4 regions of the Paenibacillus sp. Aloe-11 genome follow, and region 1 is predicted to be linked to each of the others. Evidence: riboswitches for the same ligand, from Rfam matches in the RefSeq annotation. Region 1 holds a riboswitch; each other region holds the start of a gene.
What was found. A riboswitch is a leader RNA that binds a small molecule or an ion and turns the genes downstream of it on or off. The one in region 1 is predicted to bind cyclic di-AMP.

Region 1 (6,127 bases):
GTCTGATGGCCTCTGGTGAAGCATTCTCCACCCCAATATCTCCTTTACGCGTCGCTTCCGCCTCGGGTATAAAGGCCTGCTTGCAGCCGGGTACCTTGGAGGCGATAATTTTGCGGATGCGTTCCCCTGCATGATCGGGATCAGTCAAAATAATGACACCCCGCCGCTCCTGCGCCAATGCAATTTTGCGCAGCGTCATTTTATTAATGGCAGAGCCGCCAGTTTCTATTGTGTCCGCTTCAACAGCACGACGAATAGCCACTGTATCATCCCGACCCTCGACCACGATCACTTCCTTGATCATTTTACGTTTCCCTCCACTGCTACACAGCATGCTATATTTATCTTTCCCTGCTTTTGAAAACAAAATAAGAAGAGGATATCCTCTTCTTAGCATGGCATAACTATGATGTTAATACTATCGCATTGCCCTGAACATACACAAGCCGTTTTAGTTGATTTCAGGCTTTACCGGTCCGATTACATATACAGTTTTACCGTGCTTGCGACCAAATTGGTTAGCCCGGCTCAAACTCTCATAATACACATCGATTTTGTGGCCTTTAATGGCGCCACCGATATCCTCCGCACGGCGGAAGCCCACCCCTTCAATGTACACCCACCAACCGATTGGAATGATGCTTGGATCGACAGCGATGGTCCGTCCTTCCGTGACACGTGTACCGGAAGCCGTACGTGTACCGATACCCGGCTCCTGTGAGGAATACGCCGTCATGGAGACGTTCTGCAATACTTTGCTGTATTTAAAATTTACACCAGCTTTACGGACAGCATTGCCCGAACTCACCTGTGTTGCCTTACCGGTATCTTCCGGACCGACAGAAGCAGCCAGAACGACCGGTTTTTTCTTCGTTCCTACCGCAATTACCTTATCCACACGCTTCTGTGCGACTTCCTTGTTGACCAGCTGCTTGGATACCAATTTTCCGTCATGGTATACCTTCTGAACGTGCTGGACGACAACACCTGATTTACCGCTTTGGAGGACCCGATTATCGCCCTTATAGAGACTCGGATCGGACGTTTTGATGACCTGATAAGGCACCTGTTTCTTCTGTTCGACCTGCTGTTTCTTCACGCGGACGATTTTTATGTCCATGTTAGACGAAACAGAAGCATCGAGCGCAGGGTAAACCTTGTCATTTGACGATAATTTATAGCCCGAAGTGCGAATGGCACCCTCTACTGTATTTTCTGTTGTGTACAGCTTTTTCGTCTCATTGCCTGAGGTCACTTTAACTTGATTGGCACGTTTGATGATTACGCGATCCCCATCCTGTATGGCTCCGTTCAGCGGCATAGAAATCGTATCATGCGGCTGCAGTGAAATGGAATGCTCATTGAGCAAATCCTGGAGCTTGGATTCCCGGGTTTCTACCGCAGATGCCTTACCATTGATGACAAAAAAGACCTGTTTCTTAGATTGAGTGTACACCAGAATTGAAATCATAATCGTTAGTGCAATTAGAAAAATAGCGACCAAAGCAGCCTGGCGCACATTTTCCTTCTTCCAACGTAATACGTAAGACATGCTGGATGAGCGTGACTCATGGGTCTCCTCTTTTTGGAAAATGCCCATTTCCTCCGTCCTCCTTACATAGCCCGCCGTCTAGAGTAAGACATAGTTGAGATTTGACGTGACTATAACAGATTTTCTACAAGACAAGCCCGTAATGCGACTGTCCTGCACCATGTACCCGTCTTCGCGGCATGCTGTCCTCCCCTGTTTAACCACAGTATGATGACAGATTTTCTTTTATTCACAAACAAAAAAAGCCAGAGAAAGAGACTAGAGAGCTCTTTCGTGGCTTCCAGCATGTAGTGAATATGCGGAAAAATCATGCACGAGATGGCTTCTCTCTTGTTTACGCTTACGGGGTTAGCTGTCGGGTTCGGACGTAGAGAGTCGCCCTAGCTTGGGTCAACCGCTCATGGCGGTCGCCTTCACATTCACCCCAAAGACCCAGAAAGAAATCGAAATATGGCTTGACGGACTTGCAGTAAGCCATACCGGTTCCCCCGTTCCCTGTAAAAGGGACTCAGCGAGACTGGTTCATGAAATGACTTGTTGGAGTTTACATTCAATCAACAATTCACTGAAAAGATGATATCCTGTTTCTATGCATGTTGTAAAGCGGGTTTCAAGTACATTTTCCAAAATATTCGGTTAAAATATTGTAATATTCTCGAGTTTCCTGCAACAAATTCATGATTAGCTCCGTCTATCTCATTATTTTGGTTGGTTTCTTCTCTTTCTCATCTGATGTCAAATCGTTCCAAGGCATTTTGGGTCGTTATGGACACCAATTCCTCTACTGTGATCCCCTTGATTTGGGCGGCAGCCTCTGCCACCAGTCTCACATGTGCAGCCTCATTTCGTTTTCCACGAAATGGATGAGGTGTCAGATAAGGTGCGTCCGTTTCAATGAGTAGACGATCCAGCGGAACCTGTGCAAGCACCTCTTTGGGCTGCTTTGCATTTTTGAACGTAATTGGCCCACCGAAGGAAAGGTGAAAGCCCATATCCAGCACCATTTTAGCTGTCTCCCAGCTTCCGGAGAAGGAGTGCATGACTCCGCCAACCTCGCTCGCTTTTTCCTCGCGTAAAATCTTAATAATATCTTCATGCGCATCCCGGTTATGGACAACAATGGGCATATTCAGCTCCCGAGCCAGACCAATTTGATTCCGAAGCACCCGGTGCTGTACATCCTTCGGTGATGTATCCCAATAATAATCCAGACCAATCTCCCCGATGGCTACAACTTTTTTGTGACTGCATAACGATGCAATCCACTCCAGGTCGCCCTCCTGCATTGTAATGGCATCCACAGGATGCCATCCGACTGCCGCATACATAAAATCATACGTCTCGACCAATTTCATCGTGGATGGAATCGTCTCACGATTAAATCCGATATTAATCATCCGGGTTACTCCCGATTCGACAGCACGCGCTATAACTTCTTCACGGTCTTCGTCAAATTGCGGCGCATCCAAGTGAGTATGAGTGTCGAATAATTCCAAGTTACTGATCTCCTTTTTTTACTTTCATTGTTATACAGTTGTCTATTGTTTGACAAAATAATTCCTTATTTCGGCAGGAAGCCTGTCTTTTACCCCATTCAATTTATTTTGGGGATAATACATATGATATTTCCCTCGGTGAATGCCACTAATTGAGCGCACAATTTCTGAAACTTCGGAAATCTCTCTCACCTCACCCTGACGTCCAAGCAGTAGAATCTGATTGTCCGTCGAGCCACCCTTCCGAAACACATCATAAGGAAGATCGGTTGGAAAATCAATTTCAAGATCATATTCCGGGTGCAGACCAGCTTCAGCCAAAGCTCCTCGAATACTGTCAATGGTATCTGTATCCATATTATCAATCTCTACATATTTATACAATTTACGATCCATAAAACGAGTGCTCAGATCGCTTAAAATGTCGTCCTTTTCTCGTTTCCACTGGCCAAATACCGTCTGAATCAGAGACTCATCGAGCATCAGATATTGTTCTACTGTAAGGTCTCCCTTCAGAAGGTCCGGAAGCGGGTCCAACAGAAAACCAAACTCATATCCGTTTTTAAACAATTCCTTCGCCCGCTTGAAAATTTTACGCAAAAGGATTTCCGAGCTGCGTGTTACAGGATGAAAATAAATTTGCCAATACATCTGATAGCGTGACATCAAATAATCCTCTACCGCATGCATGCCAGACTCCTTTACGACGATTCTCCCATTATGTGGGCGCAGCAGCCGCAAAATACGATCCAAGTCAATGGTGCCGTAGTTGACACCTGTCGAATGAGCATCCCGCAGCAGATAATCCATACGATCGGCATCCAGCGGACTGGTTACCAAATTGACAACGATTGGCTTGTCATACGTTTTAGCAATGACCGCAGCCACCTTTTGTGGAAGCTCCTCATCGACCTGCCGCAGCACGGCGTTGATCTTCGTATCCCCCAGTACAATGCGACACGTCCAATCCTCATGGTTCATATGAAAGGCTTCTTCTATGGAATGGGAAAATGGACCGTGTCCCACATCATGCAGCAGAGCGGCGCACAAAGCAACCAGCCTTTCCTCCTTTGGCCAATCGGGAAAATCCCCGCGTTCAAATTGGGAAATAATACGTCTCGTAATTTCATATACGCCTAATGAATGTGAAAAACGACTATGCTCCGCTCCATGAAACGTAAGATAAGATGTGCCCAGCTGCCGGATACGGCGTAACCGTTGGAACTCCGGCGTGTTAATCAACCGCCATATCGCTGTATCCTGAACATGGATATAGTTATGTACCGGGTCTTTAAAAACTTTTTCTTCACTAAGTGGCTGGTGCAAGATATCAACTCCTTTAATTTTCGGAATAATGGATTAAAATACATTAAAATCCTAAATCGTTTCCCTCATTCGACATCATTTGTCGTAATATGTCGAATTATAGTTTTTATGCATTTCCAAATCGACAAAAGTGATAAATCATCTGAAAAATAAGGTAATAGACACGTATCAAGCTCTTTAATCAAAATATTTTTGCATAATCAGCCTGTTACTACTTTTTTTAGGTTGACTGTTTTGGGAATCGTTGGTATAGTAATTATCAGAAAAGAGAAAATTTTGTCGAATCATGACACTTATATTATTTTAATTGGCGAGAGGAGCCTGATTTATTATGATGAAATCCACTGGTATTGTAAGAAAAGTTGATGAGCTCGGACGTGTTGTTATTCCAATCGAATTGCGCCGTACTCTGGGAATCGGAGAGAAAGACGCCTTGGAAATTTATGTTGATGGCGAGCGCATCATGCTTAAAAAATACGAGCCTGCTTGTATCTTCTGCGGCAATGCTGAGAACGTAATTTACTTCAAAGGAAAAATTGTTTGCCAAGATTGCATTTCCGAAATCCCAACACCTGTGACAAACTGAGAATTTTAGTATATAATAGACTTATCAAAGATTGTTAATTCTAACCTTTTTCATATATACTCCTTGTTGCCTTCCACGGTTTGAACCCAACCGTTGGAAGGCCCTTTTTTGTCCGGACAAGTATTCACAGCAGTGCGTTGTAAACATCTCTCTTGGAAATGGAGCGATCCGCGGCTGTACGCTTCATCGCATCCTTGCGTGTAAGACCCTCTGCCTCGTAATGAGCAACGTGAGCCTCTAAGGATAAGGTTTGCCACCATGCTTGACGCTCCTGCTCCTCTTCCGCTTCGTTTTTTCCCTCAACTACCAGACAATATTCACCAATCGGCGGATACTCCTCCAGTTTAGCAAGGCATTGCTCAACTGTTCCCCGCACCCATTCCTCATGTAGCTTGGTCAGCTCACGCGCAAGCACCACTTTACGTGATCCCAATGTTTCCTTTAATACCGTCAGTGTCTTCACAATACGATGTGGAGATTCATAAAAAAGAATCGTGCCGTGAGATACCTGAAACGATTGCAGCAGCCTCTCCAGATCCTTTTTCTCCCGTGGTGGAAATCCAGCGAAGGTGAACCTTTCTGTATCCAGCCCAGAGGCAATTAAAGCCGATAATGCCGCATTCGCCCCTGGAATAGGAATGACGCTAATTTCTGCTTCCAGGGCCAGCTTGACCAAATCTGCACCGGGGTCTGAAATGGCTGGTAAACCGGCATCGCTGACCAGTGCCAAATTTTTTCCTTCTATTATATACCGTATTAACTCAGGCCCACTGGCAACCTTATTATGCTCATGATAACTGAAGAGCATTTCCGGCGTGATATCAAAATGTGTCAGTAATTTGCGTGTCTGCCGGGTGTCCTCTGCAGCTATAATACTGCACGATTTTAAGGTGTTAATCGCCCTAAAGGTCATATCGTCCAAATTCCCAATCGGTGTTGCAACGAGGTACAGCTTGCCCCGTTCTTCCTCGCTGGTACTAAAGCTTTTTTGTACAGCTGCTTTCACACTGAATCCTCCTTGCTTACTTCCCCATAGATATCCCTTATTTCCTGAGTATAATCCCCATTCTCCTGATAAACAATGAGCGGGGGCAATAGGCGAACCTCCGGCTTACCGTCACGCAGCGCTTCGATCAGTACCATATTGGCCTCCATATGAGCCCGTGG
Region 2 (6,127 bases), on a different contig from region 1:
TTATATAAGCTGTAATGTAGGTACTGCGTCAGATACGCTGAAATTGTACTATAACATTCATTGCATAATCATGCATATTCATTTATAATGACACAATCTTATTTATTATAAAGAATTTAAGGGGAGAAAAAAAGATTGAAAAAGCTATATCGTTTTACCGCCCTGATTTTGACGGCGGTTATCTTGCTGTTGGCTGGCCTTCCCATGCTCACTGCATATGGAACGGAAGCAAAGCCACAAAAAAAACTTGTAGTGGGCATGAGTGCCGACTTTCCACCGTATGAGTTTCATAAAGTTATTAACGGTAAGGATACCATTGTTGGGTTCGATGTTGAAATCGCCAAGGAAATCGCCAAGGATCTGGGTGCGGAGATGGTCCCCGAGGACATGAGCTTCGACTCCTTGCTGCCTGCCCTGCAAAGTGGGCGCGTAGACTTGGTGCTGTCCGGTATGACACCAACGGATGAACGCAGAAAGAGCATTGATTTTTCCGACGTATACTACCGCTCCAAGCAAGTCATAATGGTACGCCCGGAGGATAAGGACAAATATCCGACGATGGCGGCTCTGAAAGGCGAGAAGCTCGGCGCGCAAAAGGGCAGTATCCAGGAAGAAATCGCTCAAAAAGTGCCCAATGCCTCTGTAACCTCGCTGGATAAAATATCCGACCTGGTGCTTCAGCTGCGGACAAATCGTATCAACGCTGTCGTGATTGAGGATACAGTTGCCAAAGGATACACACTGGACGGTACTGTAACGCTTGCCAAGGCGGTGCCTGAGGATGAGGGAGCAGAGACAGCCGTAGGTATTCGCAAGGGGAATACAGAACTGCTAGCCTCTGTAAATAAAACGCTCGCTCGCTTGAAAGCAGATGGTTCTATTGAGAAGTTTTCGACAGAAGCGAGTGCCCTGTCTGCCGATCGTCAGGTTTCTTCCAATAGTATTGTTGATATTTTTTGGAAATATCGCAGCTTATACGCTACAGGAATTGGCTACACGCTGTTGCTGTCTGCGCTCGGAGTACTGTTCGGATTTGTCATTGGTTTGATTATATCCTTGCTGCGAATGAGCGGTATACGTATTATTGAGTGGTTGGGGACGACTTACGTTGAGGTACTGCGTGGTACACCTATGCTGGTGCAGCTCATGATCATCCACTACGGGATTGCTCTGACGCTGGGTGTCAATTTTACGCCACTCCAGTCCGGTATAATTACGTTGTCACTGAATAGCTCGGCATACTTGGCTGAAATTTTCCGTGCAGGTATTCAGGCGGTAGACCGTGGTCAGATGGAAGCTGCCCGCTCGCTCGGTATGGGACGGGGCAAAGCTATGCGTCATGTTATTTTACCGCAAGCCTTTAAGTCTATTTTGCCTGCAATCGGTAATGAATTTATTACGATTATTAAAGAATCGTCCATTATTTCCACTATAGGTATGGTGGATATTATGTATCAGGCCCAGGTCATCAAGAATATTACCTACGAAGGATTAAGTCCATTCTTAATCGCGGCCGCTATTTATTTTGTAATGACATTCAGCTTGTCCAAGCTGCTGGGTTTATGGGAAAGGAAGTTGAGAGCCAGTGATCACCGTTAAACAACTGCGTAAATCGTTCGGCAAAAACGAAATTTTAAAGGGAATTGATATAGAAATCGCCAAAGGGGAAGTTGTCGTTATCATCGGTCCCAGTGGTTCGGGAAAAAGTACGTTTTTGCGTTGTATGAATCTGCTGGAGCAGCCGACAGACGGCGAGATTTTGTTTGAGGGCGAGCCGATAACGGCCCGTGGCCATAACATTAATGCGACTCGGGAGAAAATGGGCATGGTGTTTCAGCATTTTAACCTGTTCCCGCATAAAACAGTGCTGCAAAACCTGACACTTGCACCAATACAGGTTAAAGGTCAGTCCAACAAGGAAGCAGAGAAAATTGCGTTGGAGCTCCTGCGTACCGTTGGGCTTGAGGATAAAAAGAATACCTATCCGAACCAGTTATCAGGGGGTCAGAAGCAACGGATTGCGATTGCACGCGCTTTGGCGATGCAGCCGCACGTGATGCTGTTCGATGAGCCTACTTCTGCTTTGGACCCTGAAATGGTTGGGGAAGTTCTCGATGTAATGAAAAAGCTCGCTGAAGGCGGCATGACGATGGTGATTGTCACGCATGAAATGGGTTTTGCACGTGAGGTAGGGGATCGGATCATCTTTATGGATAAGGGCCAAATCGTGGAGCAAGGGACACCAGAACAGGTTTTTGGTACACCAAGCCATGAACGCACCCGAGATTTTCTTGCCAAAGTGTTGTAACGAATTGATTCATTAAGTTATAAAGCAACCCCTCCGCAGTCAATAGGGTCTTGACCACAGTCCTATGTCTGACAGGAGGGATTTTTCTTTTTCTGTCACTATTTCCCCATATTTTCGTAACAGATACCGATTTCATAGTGACAAAATTGTAATGAATATAGTATGATGTTCAAGGTTCCCAACATTTTCATGCAGATAAGGTTACAAAATTGTGATATTATGCAGTAAGCCAAAACTTGCCGGGCCAGCATAAAGCTCATGATATACGCCGAATGCTTGGACCAAAACTATGGGAAGTGCGGGGGACGTAACAACGGCAGTCATTCCGATTCGTCATAAGACGGATAGGAATGGAAGCTGCCTAGGGGTGAATTGCAAAAAAGCATAGGGCTTCTCCTGAGTCCGAATCCGACAGCTAACTTCGCAGGCATAACAGAGGAGGTACATATCTTTTGAAACATCTGAAACGTATTGGACAAACCATGAAATTTGCGGTGCTTGCCGCAGCTATTGCAGGGCTGGCACAAACAGCCGGAGTAGCGAATGCCGCTTCGCTACATGCTGCCAAAGAGGGCGATACCTTCTTCTTGCTTGCTCAACGTTATGGAGTATCGGTAGACGAACTGACGAAGGCAAACCCGAATATTGCCCCGGGCAACATATATGCAGGTCTGCAAATTAAGGTGCCTGGCGACACAGGTGTGAAGGCTGCTTCGGATTCGAAGCCACAGCTTCTTAAGGAGACAGCACCAGCAAATGAGGGTCCAACGATTAAAGCATGGGGCAAAACATTCAATTACAGTAAAGTAGTTGATGTTAAAGCTACAGCGTATTCTGCCGCAGGTGATGAAAATGGCAAATGGGGCGCGGTAGACTACTACGGCAATCCGCTTAAGCTAGGTACGATTGCGGTAGACCCGAACGTAATTCCGATGGGAACGAAGGTACTAGTTACAGGGTATTCCCACCCTGGCCTGCCAGACCATTCTTTTGTGGCCGTCGCCCGCGATCAAGGCAGTGCCATTACAGGCAAGCGAATTGATATCTTTATTCCTGGCAGCAAATCATTTGTGAACGATTTTGGCTTTCAAAATGTGAAATTATACGTTATTGCTAAATAACATTGCCTTGAACACAGAATAAATGAACATAATATATATTATGTAAACTTAATGCATAGATTTTACAATTTAATAAATGGGATCAGGTTTAAAACAGGCCCACACATAAAAAGCTGTCTTGACTAGCAGAATGCATCTGCTGGCAGGACAGCTTTTTGGTTGATCTAGTTCGGTGCTCGCTCCTTAAACAACCCCTTTATTTCCGTTCCGATGTGTGGAGCAGCCGGGGAACTGTAACGAATTTGTAGCCCTTGGCCTTCAGGGACTGAATTAGACCCGGAAGGGCCTGGACTGTGCCTTGCAGGTTGGAGCTTTGTCCTCCGCCTGCGTGCATTAAAATAATGGAGCCGGGCCCGGTAGCAGGGATCACATTGCGCTGGATTTGTGTTTTACTTAGTCCCTTCCAGTCGAGGGAGTCTACATTCCAATTGACAATCATGTAGCCATGGCGACGTGCCCACTGGATTTGAGGCTCCGTGATTTCGCCATAAGGTGGACGAATCAGCTTGGGACGAAAACCGGCGCTGGCTTGTAAAATACGTTCTGTTTTCGTAATCTGATTGCGAAAGCGTTCTGGTGTAGCCTTCCTGAAATCCGGATGGGTATAAGAATGGTTCCCTATCGCATGACCTTCACGGATAATACGGCGGATGATACCCGGATGTCTCTCCGCGCGGTGACCTACGATAAAAAAGGTGGCCTTGATGCCGTTCGCGTGCAAAACATCCAAAACCTGTGGTGTATATCTGGAATCGGGTACATCATCAAAAGTTAAGGCAATTTGGCGGGTATGCGGGCCGCACATTTTAAAAATGTCGGCATGTTTTTTTCGCAGCATGCCTAAGGTAGGAGCTGTCCGGTCTGTACTTTGATGTACAGAAGAAGTAACTGCCGCTTCCTTGGGATGGTGCGCTCCGATGCTGGGAGGCACATCCGCGTGAACAGGAAAACTCGTAAATGCTAGTAACAGTGCCATACTTGGTAACACTCCTCTGTACGGCATATGTATTCCCCCTTTCCGTCCAGTGGTACGTGGTACCTAGTGGTGCTCTCAGCTATTATGCACCTGCCCTATTAAAATTATGCCGCTAAATCGGGTTAGGCTCATATGCAATGGGATGATAGCATATGATGATGGATATGAGTGAAAATGACGAAGCTAAACGTACATATTTTCTTAACCTGACTGAAAACAACAGCATTTTAGCAGGTTTTAGCCCGATAACGGATTCGGTATACTGTGACAACTGATGTATAATGGAGATGCAATTCATAATTGTACAGACATGGAATTGAAGGAAGGATGGATAAAAGTGACCGACTTGTTTACTTCTTATCAATTAAAGGGGCTGGCTTTAAAAAATCGGATTGTTATGCCCCCGATGTGCCAATACAGCGTGGAGGCCAAGGACGGAAAGCCAACGGATTGGCATCATGTCCATTACGTTAGCCGGGCGGTAGGCGGCACTGGACTCATTATTGTGGAAATGACAGCGGTTCACCCGGATGGACGCATTACGGATCGTGATTTGGGCATTTGGAGTGACGACCATATTCCTGCATATCGTAAAATTGTGGAGGAAGCTCACAAATACGGTGCCAAAATTGGAATTCAATTAGGCCATGCCGGTCGTAAGGCTGAGGATGCTGAGCAGCCTGTGGCTCCGTCCTCAATACCCTTTAGTGATCGCTTTAAAGTACCGCACGCCTTGACGACAGCTGAAGCCAGGGAACTGGTTCAAGCTTACAAAGAAGGTGCACGTCGCGCAGTGGAAGCCGGTTTTGACACGGTTGAGATTCATGGCGCTCATGGTTATCTGATCCATCAATTTCATTCCCCTTTAACCAATACAAGAGAAGATGAGTATGGACAGGATTTATCTTTGTTTGGTGTTGAGGTAGTAGGTGCTGTTAAAGAGGTTGTTCCTGCTGATATGCCTGTGATCATGCGGTTATCTGCCAAAGAATATGTCGAGGACGGTTATGATGTGGAATACATATCAGGCATAGGGGAACGCTATCGCGATGCAGGTGTGGATATTTTTCATATTTCTTCCGGTGGCGAGGGGCCGATTGGTTCGGGCGGAGGTCCGTCTGCGCGTGCTGGCTATCAGGTGGATTTGGCCCATCACATCCGGGAAAAGCTGAATGTGCCCGTAATTGCTGTCGGCTTACTGGATGATTATGAGGATGCCAGCCGGGTTATTCGGCAGAAAGAGGCGGATTTGGTAGCGATAGGCCGTGCCATGTTGCGTGACCCCTATTGGGCGCTGCATGCATCGCGGGCGTTGAAAGTACAAGCGGATATCCCGGAGCCTTACCTGCGCGGCTTTTAGGATTTTTGAAACCCTCATGCAAAACTTGCGTAAACATGTGTACAGAGCTTAAAATTTAAGCATTCAACTCTAGGAGGAACTTCACATGTCTATTTTCAAACGATTAAGAGATCTTACGATGTCCAACATTAACGCGATTATCGACAAGGCAGAAGATCCAGTCAAAATGACAGATCAATACATTCGTGATATGCAAGAGGATCTGGAAGATGCCGAGAAAGCGGTAGCTGCTCAAATTGCTATTGAAAAGAGATTCAAGCAGCAATATGAAGAGCAAGCGGCTTTGGTGAAAAAACGTGAAGAGCAGGCTCATACCGCAGCGAAAGCACAAAATGTGGATCTGGCCCGTCGCGCGTTGGAAG
Region 3 (6,127 bases), on a different contig from region 1:
ATCGCTAAAATCTCCAGAACGTTCGTCCAGGGACTTGGATTCTCAAAAGGATGCGCAGAGTTGGCACCCGCATAACCGCCCCCGTTCGTCCCCAAATGCTTGATAGATTCCATCGAAGCAATGGGCCCCAAAGCAATCTGCTGCTGTGTTCCGCTCAGCGTCGTAATATCCGCCGTAGGCTGCAGCGTCTGTGGTACTTTCAATCCAACTAGTACCAGCGTAAGCACAAAGGCCAGCGGCAGGAAAATCCGTATAATCGCCTTGATAAAATCCTGAAAAAAATTGCCCATTCCTTCACCGCGCCGCGTCAATCCTCTCATAAAAGCCGCAGCAACAGCAAACCCGGAAGCCGCCGAAGTGAACATCATCATCGTGACAAACGCCATCTGTGTCAGATACGTAAGTCCGCTTTCTCCGCTATAATGCTGGAGATTCGTATTGGTCATAAAGCTGATTACCGTGTTTAAAGCCAATGACGCTTCCATATTGCCGTTTCCAGCCGGATTCCCGGGAAGCATTCCTTGCAAACGCAGTAGCACATAGCTGATGACCACAAGCACGACATTGGTCGCAAGAAAGCTCATAACATACGTAGTCCAACGCATATTCTCCAGCTTTTTCAAGCCTACTAGCCTATAAATCAGCTTTTCCGTTCCACCGAAAATTCGATCCGTCCGATTCGGTTCATTCGAGAATACATGATACATATAGGTGCCCACTGGCTTTACCAAGAGCAGCAATATGACAAGCACAATTCCAATTTGCAGCAGCTCCATCGTCTATTCCTCCTTAAAATGCTCCTGCGCATGTGGAACAACAGACCTGACCCAGACCAACAAGCGAGTGCACACGTTTGCGCCAAACCCGCTACCTGTGATACCGGATCTGCTGTTCCTGCCCGTTTCCTCTTATAGCGATTTAAAACTTTTCAGGGTTCAGGAGCGCATAGATTAAATACACCAACACCATAGCCGTGAGCACAAGCACAACAATCATCCTCTTCGCCCTCCCTTAGAGGTCTGCTCATTGCACCAGCGTACAAATAGCAGTATCGCTCCATAACTCACAGCCAGCACGAGCAGCATGTATATATCCATCATGTTCAAGCCCTCCCGTATCAGTCCTCAAATCAATAACTATGTTATAAGCGCTTATCCGTTCAGCAGAAAACCCACCTCTCCGTTCAATGTGTAGATCACATGATCCGCTCCCAATCCCCGATAAATTCCTTGTGGATTACAGCCGTGCGTGATGACATAGATCAAATCCGATGTCAGTGGCCGGCATATTTGCAGGAAACGGCAAGTCAGATTCATACTGTTTTCGAACAAATACACGCTACCAATTTCTTTTTTGGGAAAATTCCATTTTCCCGCTTGCATCGTATTGATGCGCACAATGTGCTCCACACCCATTTTTTTGAGCTGTCGTTCCTCCTGAGCGCTATTGGTGAGTACCGCAAACGCCAGTTTTTTGAACATGAGCAATTTCACAAAACTTCTGCCCGCTTCATTCGGTGCAGTGACGATAATTAACCGACCTTCCATCAGTAGCTCCTCTCCCGGTATAAAAAGACAACAAAAAGAAGCCAAAGGAAAAAGGCTTTCCTCCGGCTTCTTACATATCCATGATAAAATAAACCATGGCTGCACACGGCGGTTTGTTGCCTCTCCCTGTACGCTTACGAGGTTAGCTGTCGGATTTGGACGTGAGAGTCGCCCTATTTCCGGCACTTGGCCGGAAAATTCACCCCATGAGATTACGGCTTCCAAAGCCGTATACATCCCGATTGGTTCCCCCGCTTTTGCAACTGCAAAATTCAGCGATTAGACAATTCGTTGCTGCTTCATTCTTGTTAATTTGAAATTACGTCTTGAATCATACACCCGCGCAAGGAACACTGTAAAGCTCACCAACGGGGTTATAAATCGTCCTTTTAAGCATAGAAGATCAATAATAACGCTTACAATACGACTATGCTTCTCCCAGCTCCTTTAATCTCGGTTTTTCATGCCTTTTCGAAAATGAAAGGCATGTCAATATTGGCGTAAGGAGAGCAGTTTTGTCCTTTTTTTGTAAAAGCGAAAGAAAATGTGCTATATACACCAGATAAACGCCGATTGAACCTGCTTTTACGCTGAGAAACGCCGCAATTCGCTCCATTTGCAGCGCAATTTGCCGTTTTGAACAAAATACGATTTTACAGTATTAAGAAAACTCATTACATCTATTGTAGGCTTGCAACCTTTCATAAAATTGCTTACAATTTAATTGTAGAATATCGAATTAGGAGGGATACCATGACCATTTATGAATATGGTGCCAAAACCCTGCAAGGAAAAGAAATCCCGTTATCCATATATGAAGGGAAAGTTCTGCTCATCGTGAACACAGCCAGTAAATGCGGGCTAACTCCCCAATATAAAGCGCTACAGGAGCTATACGACCAGTATCATGAGCAGGGGCTCGAAATTTTGGGATTTCCCAGCAACCAATTTGCCAAGCAAGAGCCGGGTTCCAGCGAGGAGATTTCGGAGTTTTGCCAGATCAACTACGGAGTTTCCTTTCCGATGTTTGCCAAGACAGATGTCAACGGTGATCAGGCACACCCTTTATTTCGCTACCTTACCAAAACAGCTCCAGGCGTATTAGGCTCCAAAGCGATCAAGTGGAATTTTACGAAATTTTTAATCACACGCGAAGGTAGCGTATTTAAGCGCTATGCACCACAAACAACTCCGGATAAGCTGGCAGGAGATATTGAAAAGCTTTTGCAGGAAAAATAAGATTCGATTAAAACAAAAAAGCATCCCTTCACACAAAACGTGTCAGGATGCTTTTTTTATTTTTGCTATTTGTAACCGTATCTTCCATATAATGCGGTCGAGAGGACTCGAACCTCCACGGGCGTACGCCCACTACCCCCTCAAGATAGCGTGTCTGCCATTCCACCACGACCGCAAATCATAATGTTTTGAGGCAACAGATTTATTATACTCCCTTAGCTTATATTTGTAAACCCAAATTTAATAATTATTTATTGCGTAATATTAAATAACATATTAGAGCTATAAAATTATTTAATTTGACATTTTAGCAAAATAAATGTGAATATATATTACATAATACTTTAAGTTATTCAAATAAACTCAACTCATATGTTAAATAATATAACACAATATTTCGATTCAAGGAGGCGAACTACCCTGCACAAAGGCAACCGCTTGCTAAATTACGCATTATTGTTGGACCCTTCCCTACCCGTTGGCGGCTTCACCCGTTCTTATGGATTGGAGGAACTATTCCATAACGGACGTTTGACCTGTATGCAAGACCTGGAACATTACATGCGGAACGAATTGTATCCTCAATTCACAGCGCTTGACGGTATGGCGATCAAAAGCCTGTATGTCGCCATTCAACAAGAGGATGGTTGGCGTATCGCCCTTATTGATAAGATGCTGCATACCCAACGCTCCTCTCTGCAACACGCGAAAGAGTCACGCCTGTCTGGTCAGCGCCTGATCAAGCTTGCCAAAGCTCTGTATCCTTGGCTTGAATTTGATCAGCTTGAAGCGATACTCATTCAGTACAGCGCAATTGGCACACTCGCTACCGTTCATACGTGGATCAACTTTCTCCTTGGAAATGATGTGGAGCAGACCATTCACGGCTATCTAGCCGCAGCCGTGTCCTTCTGCATTGAAGATGCTTCCAAACTGCTAAATACACCTTACGAGGAAAAAAATCCTCTCATCGAGCGCATGACCGACGAACTGCTCACTACATGGAAAAAATTCAATGTGCCTGAGTCAGCTGCATTTCAGCGAGAGCTGCTTTACAGACATTGGTCCAGTTCCTACATTACTCAACCGCCTTATATGAGCCGTAAGAGCCGACTGGATGAAGTGAGACTGTTTCCCTCCCCCGGCCTGTCCAAACGTCTTCCAGCATCCCCCTGATGCCCCGCTTCACCGATCCGGCTGCAACACCAAAAGCACCCTACCGCTTTCCCCAAGTGGCAGAGTGCTTTTTTTATCCAAGCATAACCGCAATTTCACACCGTCAACAGGCTCTAGATGAATGATTCAGGTCACTTAGCACTTCAGGTTTTTACAAATTTCTCACTTAATTAAGTAATTAATTTAATGAAATAACGTATTTCCGATTGTAAAAACACGTATAAAAGTGTATCATGGTTTCAGATGGTTAATTCTAACATGTTTACTGATGATTATTATAACACACCAATTATTCCGCAAGAATCCGTAAGGGGCGATTTCTCTTGAACAACAAAATGCCTGTCACCTCCTTCGGGTGGGCCATCAAACAACGGCTTGTCGAACTTCGACTGGATCAGAAAACATTTTGCGAGACACACAACATTCCGCCTTCACGTTTATCCAATCTGATTCATGGCACCCGCAAAGCACAAAGGTACAGAAAAAAAGTTGCTGCAATTCTGAACATTGATGATAACGACTATAAGGAGGCATCACCACTCTAAAACCCAAATAAACTCGTAATTCGAACTCACCAGTCCGTTTTACGGGTTTTCAATCCGGAAAATCTCAAGCTAGGAGATCATTCCGGATTTGCTTTGTTATTCTCTCTTTTTTGCTTACGGTATTTTGCAAATTCAACATATTCTAAAATAAAATTCTGTTCTTCTGCTTCCAGATCTTCTGCCTGGCAATTCAATGGCCCCATCACCCCAAAAAAATAAGCAGCCTTTTGCTCCTGGAGCACGCCTTCTCCCGGCTTGATCCCTTTCATTAACCAGTCGAGAGATACGTTAAAAAAGTCCGAAATCTGAATTAGATGCATCGTACCCGGTGTTGTTTTCCCTCTTCTCCAATCACCAAGATTCCCTGAACTGATTTTAAGCTTTTCACAAAACGCCTTCTTGGTCATTCCCCGGTCCTTAATCAAAGCTTCAATCCGCTGATAAATAGTTTGATCTCCCACAATTTTCCCCTCCGAAACTATAACTTTTACGAATGAAATTTCATCTTAAACCTCAAGCAAATCATGATTTGGCAGTTGAATTGCCCTGTTTTTTCTCTTTACGAAAACGAGTAAATTCAATATACTCAAGTATAAAATCCTTTTCTGCCTCACTGAGCGGTTCCCCCTGGCAATCCAGTTGCCCTGAAGCCTCAAAAAAATAAGGGTCTTTTGACTCCTTCAGCGCCTCACCCCGCACATCTCGTCCCAACATGATCCAATCCAGACTGGCATTGAAAAACGAAGCGATTTCAATGAGTTTATTCGTGCCTGGCGTCGTTTTTCCTCTTTTCCAATCTCCAAAGTTTCCCGTACTAATACCCAACTGCTCGCAGAACGCTTTTTTGGTCATCCCTCGTTCCTTGATAAGTTGCTCAATACGTTGGTAAATAGATTGCATAGAAGTCCCTTCCTCCCTAGCAGGCTCTCAAATAACGATATCATGTGCCCTGTTCCCATTTCAAAGATCACGTGTGCCAAAATTGCCGAATTATGTATGTTGGTTTTCATTATACCACAATATGCAACAAAAACCGCCCATTTTCCGAAGAAAACGGCGGCCTTTAGTCAGCTTGTGTACACCAATTACGAAGTAGGGTTGTCGATTTTAAGTAAAATCTGCTTCAATTCATTCAAAGTTTCGCTCAAGTGCAATAAATCTTCTTCCGGCAGAAACACCAGTCTCTCTTGAATTTTACCGGAAAAGGTATGGAATACCTGTTCACAAAAAGCGTCGCCTTCTTCTGTAATTGCCACATTCACGACTCTGCGATCCGAGTCACACGACTGGCGGTCAGCCAACCCATGCTCCACCAGCTTATCCAGAAGAGGAGTCATGTTCGGACGTGAGACATTAAGCTGTTTGGACAAATCAGATACGGTAGACGAACGTACTTCTCGCAGCAGCAGTAATACCTGAAAGTTATTAGGCGACAAATGCAATGGGAAATCAAGCGGACCGTAGGTGAAAAATTTCTTCTTCACAATCGGAAACAAGCCCAAAATATTTTCTGATATATTCCCTAACAGTTGATTGTCCATATTTTTCACCGTCACTTCATAAGTTTATACTTATCATTCTATAACATTATGGCGTTATATTATACTATGGAATCATTAT
Region 4 (6,127 bases), on a different contig from region 1:
TCAGACCTACGACCGCACCGAGTACCCCAAGGGTTGGAGCATACATACCAGCCTGGGAGAAAATCAGTGCGCCGGCGCGGTGTCTATCTTCGGTAGCGTTAATGTCTTCCATCAGAACATCGCGTACGAACTCCTGATCATTACCATCGATAATCATACGCATACCGCCGCGCATAAAGGGATCGTCGATCTCTTCGACCTTGGATTCCAACGCGAGCAGACCTTCACGACGGGTAATGGATGCCCATTCGGTAAATGTAGTGATAAGCTCCTTGCGATCCAGCAATTTCTGCTGGGTAAAAATAATTTTAAACAGCTTTGGCACCCGTTTCATGTCATCCATCGGAAACGCCATGAATATACTTGCTGCTGTTCCGACAAAAATAATCATGTAAGCAGCGGGATTGTTGACCAAGTTGACGACTGGCGCGCCCTTCAGGATCATCCCGACGACCAGTGACAAAAGCCCGAGCACAAGTCCAATAATGGTTGTAATTTGCATGATACACCTCATCCATGAGAATAGATTTTGAATCCTTTCATGCCGCCGGGGTCGTCCTTGCCCCAAGCGTGTCATTATGAGACGGATTATAATATTTATCGACAAAACTCCCTTTTTTGTTAAGTGCGAATTTCCGGTATAATAAAGTGATTATGTATTGAATGGCGGAACAATTGGAGGAAACGGTATGGGAGTGAAGCATGGACGGGAGTATGAACAAATTTTGAACGAATTGACAGAGGCTGTAGGCCGCATTCCAGACAGCTATGAATTTTTTGAAATGGAAGCAGAAGATTGGGACAGGCTGGACCCGGCGGGACGTCAGGAGGTCAACGAGGCGTTGGCGGAGGATTTGTTTTATGCGCTGGGTACAGAGCCTGTTATTACTGTGGGCAGCGGCGTTGTGATCTATGAGCCAGAGCAGCACCGGATCTATGTTCTCATTGGAGATGAGGAGCTAACGTCGGTCCCTTTAATTTGAAGGCCATCTTATGGATTTATCAACGGGGCCGTGGTAATATGTACACCACTATATTGTAGTTTTGGCCGCATAAGCGGCTGAAAGGCTTCCGTATAAATGGGGAGGAGTCGTAATATGCCTTTTACACAAGAAGAGATTGAAGCACATCTGGAGAAATTGGAGGGCTGGGAACTGGAGGAAGGACGTTGGATCGTTCGGAAATATAATTTTTCCAGTTTTATGAAAGGGATTGCATTCGTGGATGAGGTTGCTGCTATATCTGAAGCATTCAATCATCATCCGTTTATTACGATTGATTACAAGACCGTGACTTTGCGTTTGACCTCATGGGATGATGGCGGTATTATGGCCGTGGATATTAAGGAAGCCCAACAATATAATGAAGCTTTTGAGAAAATGCGTAGCAGTCATTAAGCATGCAGTCATTAAGTCAGTAATGATCTGCTGGATGATGATAAAAGCGCCTTCGCTATACAACAGAGAAGTTGTATGCCGAAGGCGCTTTTATCATAGAGCCTAGCTCTGGTGGTCGGGCTGATATACCATACAATAAAATGGCTTTTTGCCATCCGGAGTCAGTCGTTCATAGGTATCTGTAAGCTCAAATCCAGCTGCCTTGTAGGCCCGGATGGCGCGCTCATTCCAGGTGAGCACCTCCAGATCAATTTCATTCTGTGGATTGCGCCGTCTGGCTTCCTCAGCAATCGCACGGACAAAATCGGAACCCCTGCCTTGTCCGCATCTGTCGGGATGCATTCCAAGACCCAGCCGGGTTACACCAACCATAGGGAAATATTGCGCAAATCCCGTCAGCTTGCCCTCCTCATCCAGTACGGCAACATATTGCTCTTGACGAAGTGTGGGATTCCCAAATTCGACTTCCAGCGCCTTCATTTGTTCCCAGGGCAGCCAGCCGTAGATATTGTAGGGTGGATCATAGCGCCATTCACAGATTGCAGCTGCCTGATGCTCGTCCATCGGTACGATCCGAAAATTAGATATTGAGGCAGGCATGTCTTCACATCCTCCTTTTACAGGTACTTAAACTGTTAACAACAGATTGTAGACAAGTTACAGAGGAATGGCAAGCATGTTTACTTCATCGTTCGCTAAAATTGAAACCTTTTGAGATGTCAGTTCGTTAGTAATCATAATCATTGCTGATGTTGGGGACATAAAAAACCGCAATTCGATTCCGGCCAGAATCAAATTGCGGCTAAGGTTAGCTTGCTATGCGTCAGTTATTCTACATTGTCGTCATCAGGAGTTTCAGAAGCTACGGCGTGGTAAGCGTCAGTACTCATAATTCTTTTTGCACCGACATAACGGTTAGCATAATAATTTTCGTTCAGTGAGCTAACTACTACACCACGTGAAGACGAGGAGTGAGCGAATTTCCCTTCACCTACGAAGATACCTACATGGGAAATGCCTCTCCCTGTTGTGTTAAAGAACACCAGATCTCCAGGTCTCATTTCATCGCGGGATACGGAAGATCCCATTTTGAATTGTGAACCAGATTGATGCGGCAGTTTAATTCCCAGTTTGTTAAATACATACATTGTGAAGCCGGAGCAATCGAATCCTTCGAGTGTAGTGCCTCCGCTTCTGTAGCTTGTTCCTTTGGCATCTTGGATGATCTGGTCCATCTTAGAGTCTGCATATGCACTGCCGCCACCGAATGTAAAAGATGTAAAGGCAATGGCAAGACCCATGGCTGCGATCGTTAGCTTCTTCTTCAAAAAAAATATACCCCTTCCAATGCCTGCGAGGTTAGCTTAAGGATTCGGTAGAAGGTTCCCCTATGACCACTCTGTTGCGAGATCAATTCACCCAAACTGGTTCCCCCGCTTCCCAGGTGCCAGGAATTAGGCTTAACTTATGATGTGCACCTTGGAGAGCGTATTCACTATAACGAGCTTTTGAGATAAAGGTTACAATAAAGATTACAAAGTTGTTACTATCAGTTCACTGCGACTATTGTAACAAAGTCCGCTGGCTTTGGCAAATGTTTCATCGCAAAAAGTTACAAAAAAAATCTGTCCCTGATATCTCAGGAACAGATTTTGTTAAAAGTATGCAGTTAGGTGCCGTTTGTGTAGGGATGAACAGAGATTTTTCGACAGAGCTCAGCTTCTGCTGGAAATATCGGTATGCCACAGCCGGTATTGAGAGCTGATGTGCCACAGTCTGACCAGACTGGTAACAAAATGATACGATTGCTGGAGAATGAGTGCCAGCATACCCGTCCAAATCATTGCCACGGTGCCGAATAGAGCGAAGACAAGCAGCACACAAGCACCCAGCAAAAATGATATGCCAATAGCTGGGACGATCTGGCGAAAAAAGGCGAGCAAGGACGACAGTATGGCGTGACCACCGACGGTGCCCAGCTGCATGTACAGGATGCACTGCCGGATGAACCAGCCATATGCGATCCATCCGATGGCATAGGGCAACATATGCAGAAGGTAAGAGGGAGATTGCAGCGCTCCTGCTGCAATAGGGTAGAGCCTCGGCATCACCCAGATAGCGGGAAGCAGCAGCAGCCCCAGCTCGATGGCGTAATAGAGCATCGACGACAAGCCGTGACGTTTCATCCCGCGGAAGAAGGATAGGCTTTGCGGCTCGGTCGTATGGGTATGCAGACTTTGGTATATTCCGGCTCTAATGAAGGGAGTGATCAGCATACGCAGCACCGTCGCTCCCAGTAGTACCCACAAGTATATATGCACTTCCCGGTTGTCCATGAGGGCAATTTGGCTTTCCATCCAGAACAAGGTCTTGCCCAACTCGTTATGCCCCTGATCGGGGTAGCGCAGCAGTAGCGGGATAACGGCGGATTGCACCAGCCTGTAGAGAAATACTCCCCACAGCAGCTGATACAGAAACAGAATAATGACAATATAAAATTGTATGCGCACAAGCGCCCAGCCTTCTTTTATAACCGTCCGCATCTATAGACACCTCACCATGACAGACTTCCAAGCAGTGTCTCCAACAGCTTGGTTACACTTACGCTCCAACGAGTTTGCTGCCTTTCGTTCAGTTCGGCCTTCAGGTTATTGTTGATATGCTTGTTTTCCAGCGCAATGGTATATAGCGGATCAATGGTCACGTATGAAACGGGAGAGGCGCTCTTGAGCCGATAAGTTGTGCTTTTACCCGTGCCGTCCCAGGCCTTGAATATCGTTGTCCCATCCTTGAAGGTAAATTGAACGGGGATCTTGGGATAATCCGCACCTTTTTTGCTCAGCGTCACGACCGCTTCATACCCTTTCTCCAGCTTGTGGTTCGTGATGCGATCCACCGAGAAGTCCGCCATCTGGCCGTCATATACATATTGTTCAAAATAGTGGCTCCATGAGCGTCCGGTGACTCTCTCAACGATACGTTGAAAATCCTGTGATGACGGATGTTTGAAACGGTACGTCTGGACGTAAGTGCGCATGATGCGATCCATTTTTTTTATTCCGACCTGACGTTCAATGCCCTGCAGTACCAGCTTGCCTCGAGAGTAGGCATTCTGCCCATACGCAGCAGAGGAGCCATACTTCCATGACTCGCGGTTTAGCGGTTGAGGAGACGCTATCTGGCCTGATTGTAGCGGCAAGTTGGGGGTGAGCCCGTATTCCTGCTCCATAAGTCGTTCCTCTGCATAGGAGGTGAAGCCTTCATCCAGCCACGGTTCCTCAAATTCATTATTGGCTACCATCCCGTAGAAATATTGATGTCCAATTTCGTGAACTAATGTCCGCTCCAGGTTATAGCCGGGGTTCAGGTTATCTGCGGCGGCGGCCGTGATCAATGTCGGATATTCCATACCTCCGGCGCCATTGCCTGTTTTGGGTGGAACCACGATGGACAGGGTGGAGTATGGATAAGGCCCGTACCATTTGCTGTAATACGAAAGGGCGGCTTTGGCTGCGCTCAAATAGCGTCCCTTGAGTTCCTTGTGCGACGGGTCGAGATACAGCTTGATTTTGACACCGGGGACTTCAGCAGAAGAAAAGGGTTCTTCTACGGTTACAAAGTTGGGTGAAGCGGCCCAGGCAAAATCGTGCACGTCATCGGCATAGAATTGATATATTTTTTGTCCATTCTGCCGGACTGCTCCGCGAGTGGGAAAACCGGTTGCGGCTACGATGTGCGTTTCAGGTACTCGAATCCGTATGCTGTAAATTCCAAAATCGGCATAAAACTCGGAGTTGCCATGATACTGATGGAGATTCCAGCCCTCCTCGGCACGCCCGCGCTGTCCTGCAGTCTCATAAACGCTGAGCTTGGGAAACCACTGTCCTGCCATTACAAAATCATCTGTCGCACCCATCCGTGCGAAAATGGCAGGCAGCTTGACCTCAAACTTCATATATAGTGTAATTTCTTCGCCACCTCGTACCGGCTTGGGCAGACGCACCTTCATGAGCGAGCGGTCATTTGCGTTACCGTCATCCGGTTGTACATATTGAGTACGGTGCAGAAGGGATAAGCCGTCTTCCGTCTTGAGCTCAGTCAGCGTCATGGAGCCGAAGCCGTCCTTGGGCATGGTGTCTCCGCGCAGCTTGCCCCCGGATTCCTTCATAAAGGTGGTATCCATGGAAGAAAAGGCATTCGGGTACAGATGGAGATACAGATCGTTCACGGTTTTCTTCCCCGGATGCTTCCAGGTCATTGTCTCTGTACCTCGCAAAACCTGTCCTTCTTCCAGGGACACATCAATGTGATACTCCACCACCCTTTTGCTGAGAATTTCTGAGGCAGGCTGTGGAGGATTCTTGGGCAGCTCAGCCAGGATGTTTGCCCCTGAAGGCTTGCCCGTATCTGGCGCAAGCGCAGACTCAGACTGGGAGCCGTGTGCTGGTTGGCCTATGGATTGCGGATCGGATGGCGATTGTGGCTGCCAGGCAAACCATAACGTCCCTGCGAGGAGACCGAGGGCTAGTGTAGACAATAAAACGATTTTGGTGCGTGCTGGGGTCATACAATGGATACCTCCCGTTGACAAGCATCTACAGCATGTATATGTTTGCTTTCGGGAGATTATTAGTTAAAATATTTGTAGTGTAGGATAGAGTGTGAAGACGGAAAATGGAGGCCTAGTGACGCATGAGTGAAAATCAGCCGGACGGCAAAAAACAGATTGC

Region 2: linked by a shared signal. The riboswitch ahead of WG8_RS22160 (3D domain-containing protein) and the one ahead of WG8_RS00085 (3D domain-containing protein) in region 1 are both predicted to bind cyclic di-AMP.
Region 3: linked by a shared signal. The riboswitch ahead of WG8_RS29305 (hypothetical protein) and the one ahead of WG8_RS00085 (3D domain-containing protein) in region 1 are both predicted to bind cyclic di-AMP.
Region 4: linked by a shared signal. The riboswitch ahead of WG8_RS00480 (C40 family peptidase) and the one ahead of WG8_RS00085 (3D domain-containing protein) in region 1 are both predicted to bind cyclic di-AMP.

Annotation. Positions count from the first base shown of each region.
Region 1 is NZ_JH601036.1:8,749-14,875, reverse strand. Features, by position in the region: gene rnmV (ribonuclease M5) at 1-304, opposite strand, end outside; gene WG8_RS00085 (3D domain-containing protein) at 452-1,600, opposite strand; cyclic di-AMP (ydaO/yuaA leader) riboswitch at 1,875-2,076, opposite strand; gene WG8_RS00080 (TatD family hydrolase) at 2,278-3,048, opposite strand; gene WG8_RS00075 (HD domain-containing protein) at 3,091-4,374, opposite strand; gene WG8_RS00070 (AbrB/MazE/SpoVT family DNA-binding domain-containing protein) at 4,706-4,960, shown strand; gene rsmI (16S rRNA (cytidine(1402)-2'-O)-methyltransferase) at 5,085-5,966, opposite strand; gene WG8_RS00060 (tRNA1(Val) (adenine(37)-N6)-methyltransferase) at 5,963-6,127, opposite strand, start outside.
Region 2 is NZ_JH601067.1:222,291-228,417, reverse strand. Features, by position in the region: gene WG8_RS22170 (ABC transporter substrate-binding protein/permease) at 136-1,599, shown strand; gene WG8_RS22165 (amino acid ABC transporter ATP-binding protein) at 1,586-2,308, shown strand; cyclic di-AMP (ydaO/yuaA leader) riboswitch at 2,578-2,753, shown strand; gene WG8_RS22160 (3D domain-containing protein) at 2,761-3,429, shown strand; gene WG8_RS22155 (polysaccharide deacetylase family protein) at 3,626-4,432, opposite strand; gene WG8_RS22150 (NADH:flavin oxidoreductase/NADH oxidase) at 4,743-5,765, shown strand; gene WG8_RS22145 (PspA/IM30 family protein) at 5,851-6,127, shown strand, end outside.
Region 3 is NZ_JH601050.1:98,739-104,865, reverse strand. Features, by position in the region: gene kdpA (potassium-transporting ATPase subunit KdpA) at 1-776, opposite strand, end outside; gene kdpF (K(+)-transporting ATPase subunit F) at 919-996, opposite strand; gene WG8_RS29305 (hypothetical protein) at 1,152-1,547, opposite strand; cyclic di-AMP (ydaO/yuaA leader) riboswitch at 1,663-1,835, opposite strand; gene WG8_RS06565 (glutathione peroxidase) at 2,301-2,786, shown strand; tRNA gene WG8_RS06560 (tRNA-Leu) at 2,879-2,961, opposite strand; gene WG8_RS06555 (urease accessory protein UreF) at 3,225-3,962, shown strand; gene WG8_RS06550 (hypothetical protein) at 4,286-4,507, shown strand; gene WG8_RS06545 (helix-turn-helix domain-containing protein) at 4,585-4,968, opposite strand; gene WG8_RS06540 (helix-turn-helix domain-containing protein) at 5,030-5,407, opposite strand; gene WG8_RS06535 (MarR family winged helix-turn-helix transcriptional regulator) at 5,593-6,048, opposite strand.
Region 4 is NZ_JH601038.1:14,904-21,030, forward strand. Features, by position in the region: gene motA (flagellar motor stator protein MotA) at 1-502, opposite strand, end outside; gene WG8_RS00465 (hypothetical protein) at 690-983, shown strand; gene WG8_RS00470 (4a-hydroxytetrahydrobiopterin dehydratase) at 1,098-1,397, shown strand; gene WG8_RS00475 (GNAT family N-acetyltransferase) at 1,500-1,997, opposite strand; gene WG8_RS00480 (C40 family peptidase) at 2,225-2,725, opposite strand; cyclic di-AMP (ydaO/yuaA leader) riboswitch at 2,731-2,868, opposite strand; gene WG8_RS00485 (hypothetical protein) at 3,113-3,940, opposite strand; gene WG8_RS00490 (M1 family metallopeptidase) at 3,952-5,964, opposite strand; gene WG8_RS00495 (YwhD family protein) at 6,090-6,127, shown strand, end outside.